3 regions of the Fusibacter sp. QWL-12 genome follow, and region 3 is predicted to be linked to each of the others. Evidence: a T-box and tRNA genes for the amino acid it is inferred to sense, from the RefSeq annotation. Region 3 holds a T-box; the other regions hold tRNA genes.
The links. The T-box of region 3 lies ahead of aspS (aspartate--tRNA ligase). A T-box ahead of a tRNA ligase gene usually reads a tRNA of that ligase, here a tRNA-Asp.

Region 1: it encodes a tRNA-Asp, which carries the amino acid that the T-box ahead of aspS (aspartate--tRNA ligase) is inferred to sense. The anticodon was not compared.
Region 2: it encodes a tRNA-Asp, which carries the amino acid that the T-box ahead of aspS (aspartate--tRNA ligase) is inferred to sense. The anticodon was not compared.

The regions. Positions count from the first base shown of each region.
Region 1 covers NZ_CM178745.1:460,240-462,470, forward strand. The annotation lists tRNA gene AC4PID_RS02675 (tRNA-Ile) at 1-65, opposite strand, end outside; tRNA gene AC4PID_RS02680 (tRNA-Ser) at 115-206, opposite strand; tRNA gene AC4PID_RS02685 (tRNA-Ser) at 216-304, opposite strand; tRNA gene AC4PID_RS02690 (tRNA-Lys) at 321-396, opposite strand; tRNA gene AC4PID_RS02695 (tRNA-Lys) at 407-482, opposite strand; tRNA gene AC4PID_RS02700 (tRNA-Gln) at 493-567, opposite strand; tRNA gene AC4PID_RS02705 (tRNA-Gly) at 577-650, opposite strand; tRNA gene AC4PID_RS02710 (tRNA-Tyr) at 739-823, opposite strand; tRNA gene AC4PID_RS02715 (tRNA-Thr) at 835-910, opposite strand; tRNA gene AC4PID_RS02720 (tRNA-Asp) at 918-994, opposite strand; tRNA gene AC4PID_RS02725 (tRNA-Val) at 1,023-1,098, opposite strand; tRNA gene AC4PID_RS02730 (tRNA-Glu) at 1,102-1,176, opposite strand; tRNA gene AC4PID_RS02735 (tRNA-Met) at 1,194-1,270, opposite strand; tRNA gene AC4PID_RS02740 (tRNA-Met) at 1,291-1,365, opposite strand; tRNA gene AC4PID_RS02745 (tRNA-Leu) at 1,374-1,460, opposite strand; tRNA gene AC4PID_RS02750 (tRNA-Asn) at 1,476-1,550, opposite strand; rRNA gene rrf (5S ribosomal RNA) at 1,575-1,691, opposite strand; rRNA gene AC4PID_RS02760 (23S ribosomal RNA) at 1,847-2,231, opposite strand, start outside.
Region 2 covers NZ_CM178745.1:2,325,266-2,327,496, reverse strand. The annotation lists gene cdaA (diadenylate cyclase CdaA) at 1-11, opposite strand, end outside; gene AC4PID_RS11345 (chorismate mutase) at 112-477, opposite strand; tRNA gene AC4PID_RS11340 (tRNA-Phe) at 623-698, opposite strand; tRNA gene AC4PID_RS11335 (tRNA-Ile) at 706-782, opposite strand; tRNA gene AC4PID_RS11330 (tRNA-Ser) at 796-884, opposite strand; tRNA gene AC4PID_RS11325 (tRNA-Arg) at 890-966, opposite strand; tRNA gene AC4PID_RS11320 (tRNA-Gly) at 976-1,050, opposite strand; tRNA gene AC4PID_RS11315 (tRNA-Tyr) at 1,058-1,142, opposite strand; tRNA gene AC4PID_RS11310 (tRNA-Thr) at 1,154-1,229, opposite strand; tRNA gene AC4PID_RS11305 (tRNA-Asp) at 1,237-1,313, opposite strand; tRNA gene AC4PID_RS11300 (tRNA-Val) at 1,342-1,417, opposite strand; tRNA gene AC4PID_RS11295 (tRNA-Glu) at 1,421-1,495, opposite strand; tRNA gene AC4PID_RS11290 (tRNA-Met) at 1,513-1,587, opposite strand; tRNA gene AC4PID_RS11285 (tRNA-Leu) at 1,596-1,682, opposite strand; tRNA gene AC4PID_RS11280 (tRNA-Asn) at 1,698-1,772, opposite strand; rRNA gene rrf (5S ribosomal RNA) at 1,798-1,914, opposite strand; rRNA gene AC4PID_RS11270 (23S ribosomal RNA) at 2,071-2,231, opposite strand, start outside.
Region 3 covers NZ_CM178745.1:2,738,916-2,741,146, reverse strand. The annotation lists gene aspS (aspartate--tRNA ligase) at 1-1,185, opposite strand, end outside; T-box leader at 1,325-1,570, opposite strand; gene AC4PID_RS13165 (YkgJ family cysteine cluster protein) at 1,680-1,937, opposite strand; gene AC4PID_RS13160 (aminopeptidase P N-terminal domain-containing protein) at 1,937-2,231, opposite strand, start outside.

The DNA.
Region 1 (2,231 bases), 1.6 Mb from region 3:
AGGGACTCGAACCCCGGACCATCCGGTTATGAGCCGGATGCTCTAACCAACTGAGCTAATGGCCCTCTGAGCATCCTAGCAAGATTACTCTTGCATAATGTTCCATAAAGAAATTGGCGGAGAAGGAGGGATTTGAACCCTCGCGCCCCTTGTCGAGACCTACTCCCTTAGCAGGGGAGCCTCTTCAGCCACTTGAGTACTTCTCCAAAATTTTATGGCGGAGAGGGTGGGATTCGAACCCACGTGGGCTTGCACCCTAACGGTTTTCAAGACCGCCCCGTTATGACCGCTTCGGTACCTCTCCTTAAAAAATAACTTGTTGGTGGTCCATCAGAGACTCGAACTCTGGACCCCCTGATTAAGAGTCAGGTGCTCTACCAACTAAGCTAATGGACCTTGATGAAAATGGTGATCCATCCGCGACTCGAACGCGGGACACCCTGATTAAAAGTCAGGTGCTCTACCGACTGAGCTAATGGATCACGTTAAAAATGGCTGGGGATACAGGATTTGAACCTGTGAATGACGGAGTCAAAGTCCGTTGCCTTACCGCTTGGCGAATCCCCAATGTCTTGATGGAGCGGGTGAAGAGAATCGAACTCTCACAACCAGCTTGGAAGGCTGGGGCTCTACCATTGAGCTACACCCGCAAGTGGATGTACATGCTTCCAAATTTGCTTGTTTTTTACCAAACAAGTCCGTTCCACATACAAATCAATATACCCATAAATGAAATTTTGGTGGAGGGAGAAGGATTCGAACCTTCGAAATCTCAGATAACGGATTTACAGTCCGCCCCCTTTGGCCACTCGGGAACCCCTCCACTTTGAAAAATGGAGCCGGTGATGGGACTCGAACCCGCGACCTACTGATTACAAGTCAGTTGCTCTACCAATTGAGCTACACCGGCATATAAATGGCGATCCAGAAGGGACTCGAACCCTCGACCTCTAGCGTGACAGGCTAGCGTTCTAACCAACTGAACTACTGGACCGCGATGAACTTATTTCTAAGTTCAAAAATGGTGGAAGTTATAGGGATCGAACCTATGACCCTCTGCTTGTAAGGCAGATGCTCTCCCAGCTGAGCTAAACTTCCAAATGGTGACCCCTAGGGGAATCGAACCCCTGTTACCGCCGTGAAAGGGCGGTGTCTTGACCGCTTGACCAAGGGGCCATGAATAAGAGTAAAAATGGTAGCGGCGGGCGGATTCGAACCACCGACCTTCCGGGTATGAACCGGACGCTCTAGCCAACTAAGCTACGCCGCCAAGTTAAAACAAAATATTCATGGTTGCGGAGGCAGGATTCGAACCTGCGGCCTTTGGGTTATGAGCCCAACGAGCTGCCACTGCTCCACTCCGCGATAAAAGTTGGTGCCGAGGACCGGAATCGAACCGGTACGGTGTCGCCACCGCAGGATTTTAAGTCCTGTGCGTCTGCCAGTTCCGCCACCACGGCAACTTTTAAATAAAATGGCTCCAAGGGAGGGATTCGAACCCTCAGCCTATCGGTTAACAGCCGAGTGCTCCACCATTGAGCTACCTTGGAATATAAGTTGTAAAAACAACTTTTAACTAGCAACGTTCTACTCTCCCAAGCAGCTGCCCGCTAAGTACCATCGACGCTGGAGGACTTTACTTCTGTGTTCGGTATGGGTACAGGTGTTGCCCCTCCGCCATCGTCACTAGATATGAATTTGCTTTGCAAATTCAGCCGTGGGTCTGTTTACAAAGTAAATAGACTAGGCTTTCTATTAAAACAACATAAAATGATGGTTTCAACAGTTTAAGGCATATACCCTAAAAACTACATACAGATCATTCATTAAAAGTTTTAGTAAAAATTTGGTCAAGACCTCGACCTATTAGTACCTGTCAGCTGAATGCATTACTGCACTTACACCTCAGGCCTATTACCACATTATCTTCATGGGGTCTTACTCCATTTCTGGATGGGAAATCTCATCTTAAGGGGGGCTTCGCGCTTAGATGCCTTCAGCGCTTATCCCGTCCAAACTTAGCTACTCAGCTGTGCCTTTGGCAAGACAACTGATCCACCAGAGGTTTGTCCATCCCGGTCCTCTCGTACTAAGGACAGCTCCTCTCAAATTTCCTACGCCCACAGCAGATAGGGACCGAACTGTCTCACGACGTTCTGAACCCAGCTCGCGTGCCTCTTTAATGGGCGAACAGCCCAACCCTTGGGACCTACTTCAGCCCCAGGATGAGA
Region 2 (2,231 bases), 410 kb from region 3:
ATAAATTCCATAAACACCTCAAAAATTCTTTAATAAATACCATTTCAAGTATACTATTAATGGGTTCAATTTACATGAGCTAACTGAGAATCTTAATATAATTGTAATTCTTTATCTATTATTGCTTTGTCTCAGCCTACTATGCCTCATTATTGATTCATACAGTTCAACTAAAAAATTCAAATCCTCTTGATTTACTAAAATCTTATTCTCTATGGCCAAATTCTTCACTCTTTCTAGCAATCTATTCTCTCGTTCTGAATCTAAAACTTCAATTTGCTGTTCTCTTTTGTATTCTCCAACTAAATCTGTGATGCTATACCTCTCTGAAAGTAATCTGATAAGATTCTTATCGATTTCATCTAATTGATTTCTATATTGTATTAACGGAGAATCCAATATATTAGAATCGTTTAATGTATTATTTCCCAATTCTCTTTTCTCTCTTTCCTCTTCTTTAAATCCATTTTGATTCATAATTATGTTTCCTTTGCACTTACACAGATTTAGTGTTTTGGTTATATTGAGATAATCCATATTATCTTTGTAATATTAATACTATAACTTATTTGACAAAAAAGTAAAAGACCAACGACTAAGAAATCTTAATCATTGATCTAGATGGTGCCCAGAGGCGGAATCGAACCACCGACACGGGGATTTTCAGTCCCCTGCTCTACCGACTGAGCTATCTGGGCATAATTGTGGTGGGCATAAGTGGACTCGAACCACCGACCTCACGCTTATCAGGCGTGCGCTCTAACCAGCTGAGCTATACGCCCACAATTATTTAAATGGCGGAGAGGGTGGGATTCGAACCCACGTGGGCTTGCACCCTAACGGTTTTCAAGACCGCCCCGTTATGACCGCTTCGGTACCTCTCCTTATATGGCGCGTCCGTAGGGACTCGAACCCCAAACCCCCGCCTTAGAAGGGCGGTGCTCTATCCAGTTGAGCTACGGACGCCTATTAAATTGGAGCGGAAGACGAGATTCGAACTCGCGACCCTCGCCTTGGCAAGGCGATGCTCTACCACTGAGCCACTTCCGCATATTTTTGGTGGAGGGAGAAGGATTCGAACCTTCGAAATCTCAGATAACGGATTTACAGTCAGCCCCCTTTGGCCACTCGGGAACCCCTCCACTTTGAAAAATGGAGCCGGTGATGGGACTCGAACCCGCGACCTACTGATTACAAGTCAGTTGCTCTACCAATTGAGCTACACCGGCATATAAATGGCGATCCAGAAGGGACTCGAACCCTCGACCTCTAGCGTGACAGGCTAGCGTTCTAACCAACTGAACTACTGGACCGCGATGAACTTATTTCTAAGTTCAAAAATGGTGGAAGTTATAGGGATCGAACCTATGACCCTCTGCTTGTAAGGCAGATGCTCTCCCAGCTGAGCTAAACTTCCAAATGGTGACCCCTAGGGGAATCGAACCCCTGTTACCGCCGTGAAAGGGCGGTGTCTTGACCGCTTGACCAAGGGGCCTAGGATGAAAATATTCATGGTTGCGGAGGCAGGATTCGAACCTGCGGCCTTTGGGTTATGAGCCCAACGAGCTGCCACTGCTCCACTCCGCGATAAAAGTTGGTGCCGAGGACCGGAATCGAACCGGTACGGTGTCGCCACCGCAGGATTTTAAGTCCTGTGCGTCTGCCAGTTCCGCCACCACGGCAACTTTTAAATAAAATGGCTCCAAGGGAGGGATTCGAACCCTCAGCCTATCGGTTAACAGCCGAGTGCTCCACCATTGAGCTACCTTGGAATATAAGTTGTAAAAACAACTTTTTAACTAGCAACGTTCTACTCTCCCAAGCAGCTGCCCGCTAAGTACCATCGACGCTGGAGGACTTTACTTCTGTGTTCGGTATGGGAACAGGTGTTGCCCCTCCGCCATCGTCACTAGATATGAATTTGCTTTGCAAATTCAGCCGTGGGTCTGTTTACGAAGTAAATAGACTAGGCTTTCTATTAAAACATCATAAAATGATGGTTTCAACAGTTTAAGGTATATACCCTAAAAACTACATACAGATCATTCATTAAAAGTTTTAGTAAAAATCTTGGTCAAGACCTCGACCTATTAGTACCTGTCAGCTGAATGCATTACTGCACTTACACCTCAGGCCTATTACCACATTATCTTCATGGGGTCTTACTCCATTTCTGGATGGGAAATCTCATCTTAAGGGGGGCTTCGCGCTTAGATGCCTTCAGCGCTTAT
Region 3 (2,231 bases):
GATAATCAAATCTTCTGGCTGTGCTTCTGTTTGCTCTATTATTGCCTGCATCTGAGCTTCGCTGAAATACTTCGTGAGGATGGATTGAATCTCTCCACTACTGTCAAGTGCAATCCAAGCCATGCCACTACCACCCAATTCAATGACGCGCTTTGTCAAATACTCAATTTGTGTTCGTGTTAACTTCTGACCACCTTTAACCGTAATGGCTTTAACGATACCCCCTTGATCGACTACCTTGCGAAATACTGAAAAATCGCATGTCTTCATTAAGTCCGTTAAATCGACCATTGGCATTCCAAATCTTACATCTGGCTTATCAGAGCCATAGGATTCCATTGCCTCATGATAGGTCATTCGTCTAAAAGGTGTCTGTATTTTTAACCCAAGCGTCATTTCCATTACCATAGCAAAGAGCCCTTCAAGAATTTCAATAACATCTTCTGCATCCACAAACGAAAATTCCATATCAACCTGGGTAAACTCTAATTGTCGATCGGCTCTAAGATCTTCATCTCTAAAGCATTTCGCCACTTGGAAATAGCGATCGATACCACCAACCATTAAAAGTTGCTTATAGATTTGTGGTGATTGAGGCAGTGCATAAAAGCTACCTTTGTTCATCCTGCTTGGTACTAAAAAGTCTCTTGCACCTTCTGGTGTACTTTTCGTTAATATAGGAGTTTCCACTTCCAGACACCCTAATGACATCAAATAACTTCTCACTGCTTGCGTCACAGTTTGTCTTAGCAGTAGATTTTTATAGGCACTTTGACTTCTGAGGTCAAGGTATCTGTATTTAATTCTCAAATCCTCTTTTACGGTTTCTGATTCATTGATTCTAAAAGGCGTATTCTTTGCCTTTGAGTATATTTTTAACTGACTTGCTCGCAAATCTACTTCTCCAGTTGGAATGGAAGGGTTTATAGTATCTGCACTTCTCAGCTCTATCTGACCCGTAACCTCGATAACAAACTCATTTCTGAGACTTTCAGCTAACTCAAAATCCGCTTCTGAAAGATTTGTTGCATCCAGTACAACCTGACTGATCCCTGTTTTGTCTCTCAAATCGATGAAGATGACGCCACCTAAGTCTCGTCTTCTTTGAACCCAACCTTTAAGAATCGCTCTCTCTCCAACATGCAAAGCTCTTAGTTCGCCACATAAATGCGTTCTTTTTTCCATTTTTTTCTCCTTTCCATTTGTATCGAGAGCCAATCGGTTATTTTTTATTGAGTAAAAAATCTTCGGACATCGAGTCCTCAGCTTTTACCACAAGCAAGATTGTGGCTAAATAAAAAAAGCTCCCATCCCTATCGTTAACGATAGGGACGAAAGCTTACTCTTCCGCGGTACCACCCATATTGGTTTATCACCCAGCTCTTCGATACGGACATTTCTGTCGATATCTACCGTTTGTAACGTTACGGATACGGCCAAGCCTACTCGCATGCTTTCGGTTGGCAACTCGGAGATGTTCTTCTTCCTCAAACTCTGTGCCGAACTCACACCACCATCGGCTCGCTGTAACGTCTGTTTTAAGAAATACTCTTCTCGTCAAAGTCTTTTTTAATATTGAACTGATTATAAAAAGAATTTAAGGCGGTGTCAATACCTTTTGCCATAAAAATTAATTTTTAGTAATTTGACTGACAAATTCTCGTTTGGAATTATACGTGTCATTTAGGAGCGGTTTCATCTTCTAACCAGTTAAGGTAGGCTATCGCAGCCTCTTTTGAATTACCACACATTTCTACTGATGGTTGTAAACTTGCACAGACCTTTGGACGATCTGGATCGCTAAAAATCGAGCATCTTAAATCATGATCCAAATGTGGACAAGGCACGCCAGCTGGTTTTCCATGGGGTAATTTTGGCGTTTTAGTCGTAATCGAAGGAACAATGCAGCAAGCACCGCAACCCGTTCGACACGTCATTATGCCATCAACCTTTCAATTTCTTCAACTGATTTTGGAAGATGACTTGATAAAACGATATTTCCAGTTTCAGTTATTAGGACATCATCTTCAATACGAATACCAATCGATTCCTCAGCAATATAAAGACCAGGTTCAACGGTTAATACCATACCCTCTTTAAGCAAGCCATTTCTAGAGCCGATGTCATGTACGTCAAGACCTAGATAGTGGCTAACACCGTGATAATAATATTTTGAAAGCTCTGAGAAATCCTTAATTAATCCAATTGAAATCAGAGAATCTGCCAATGAT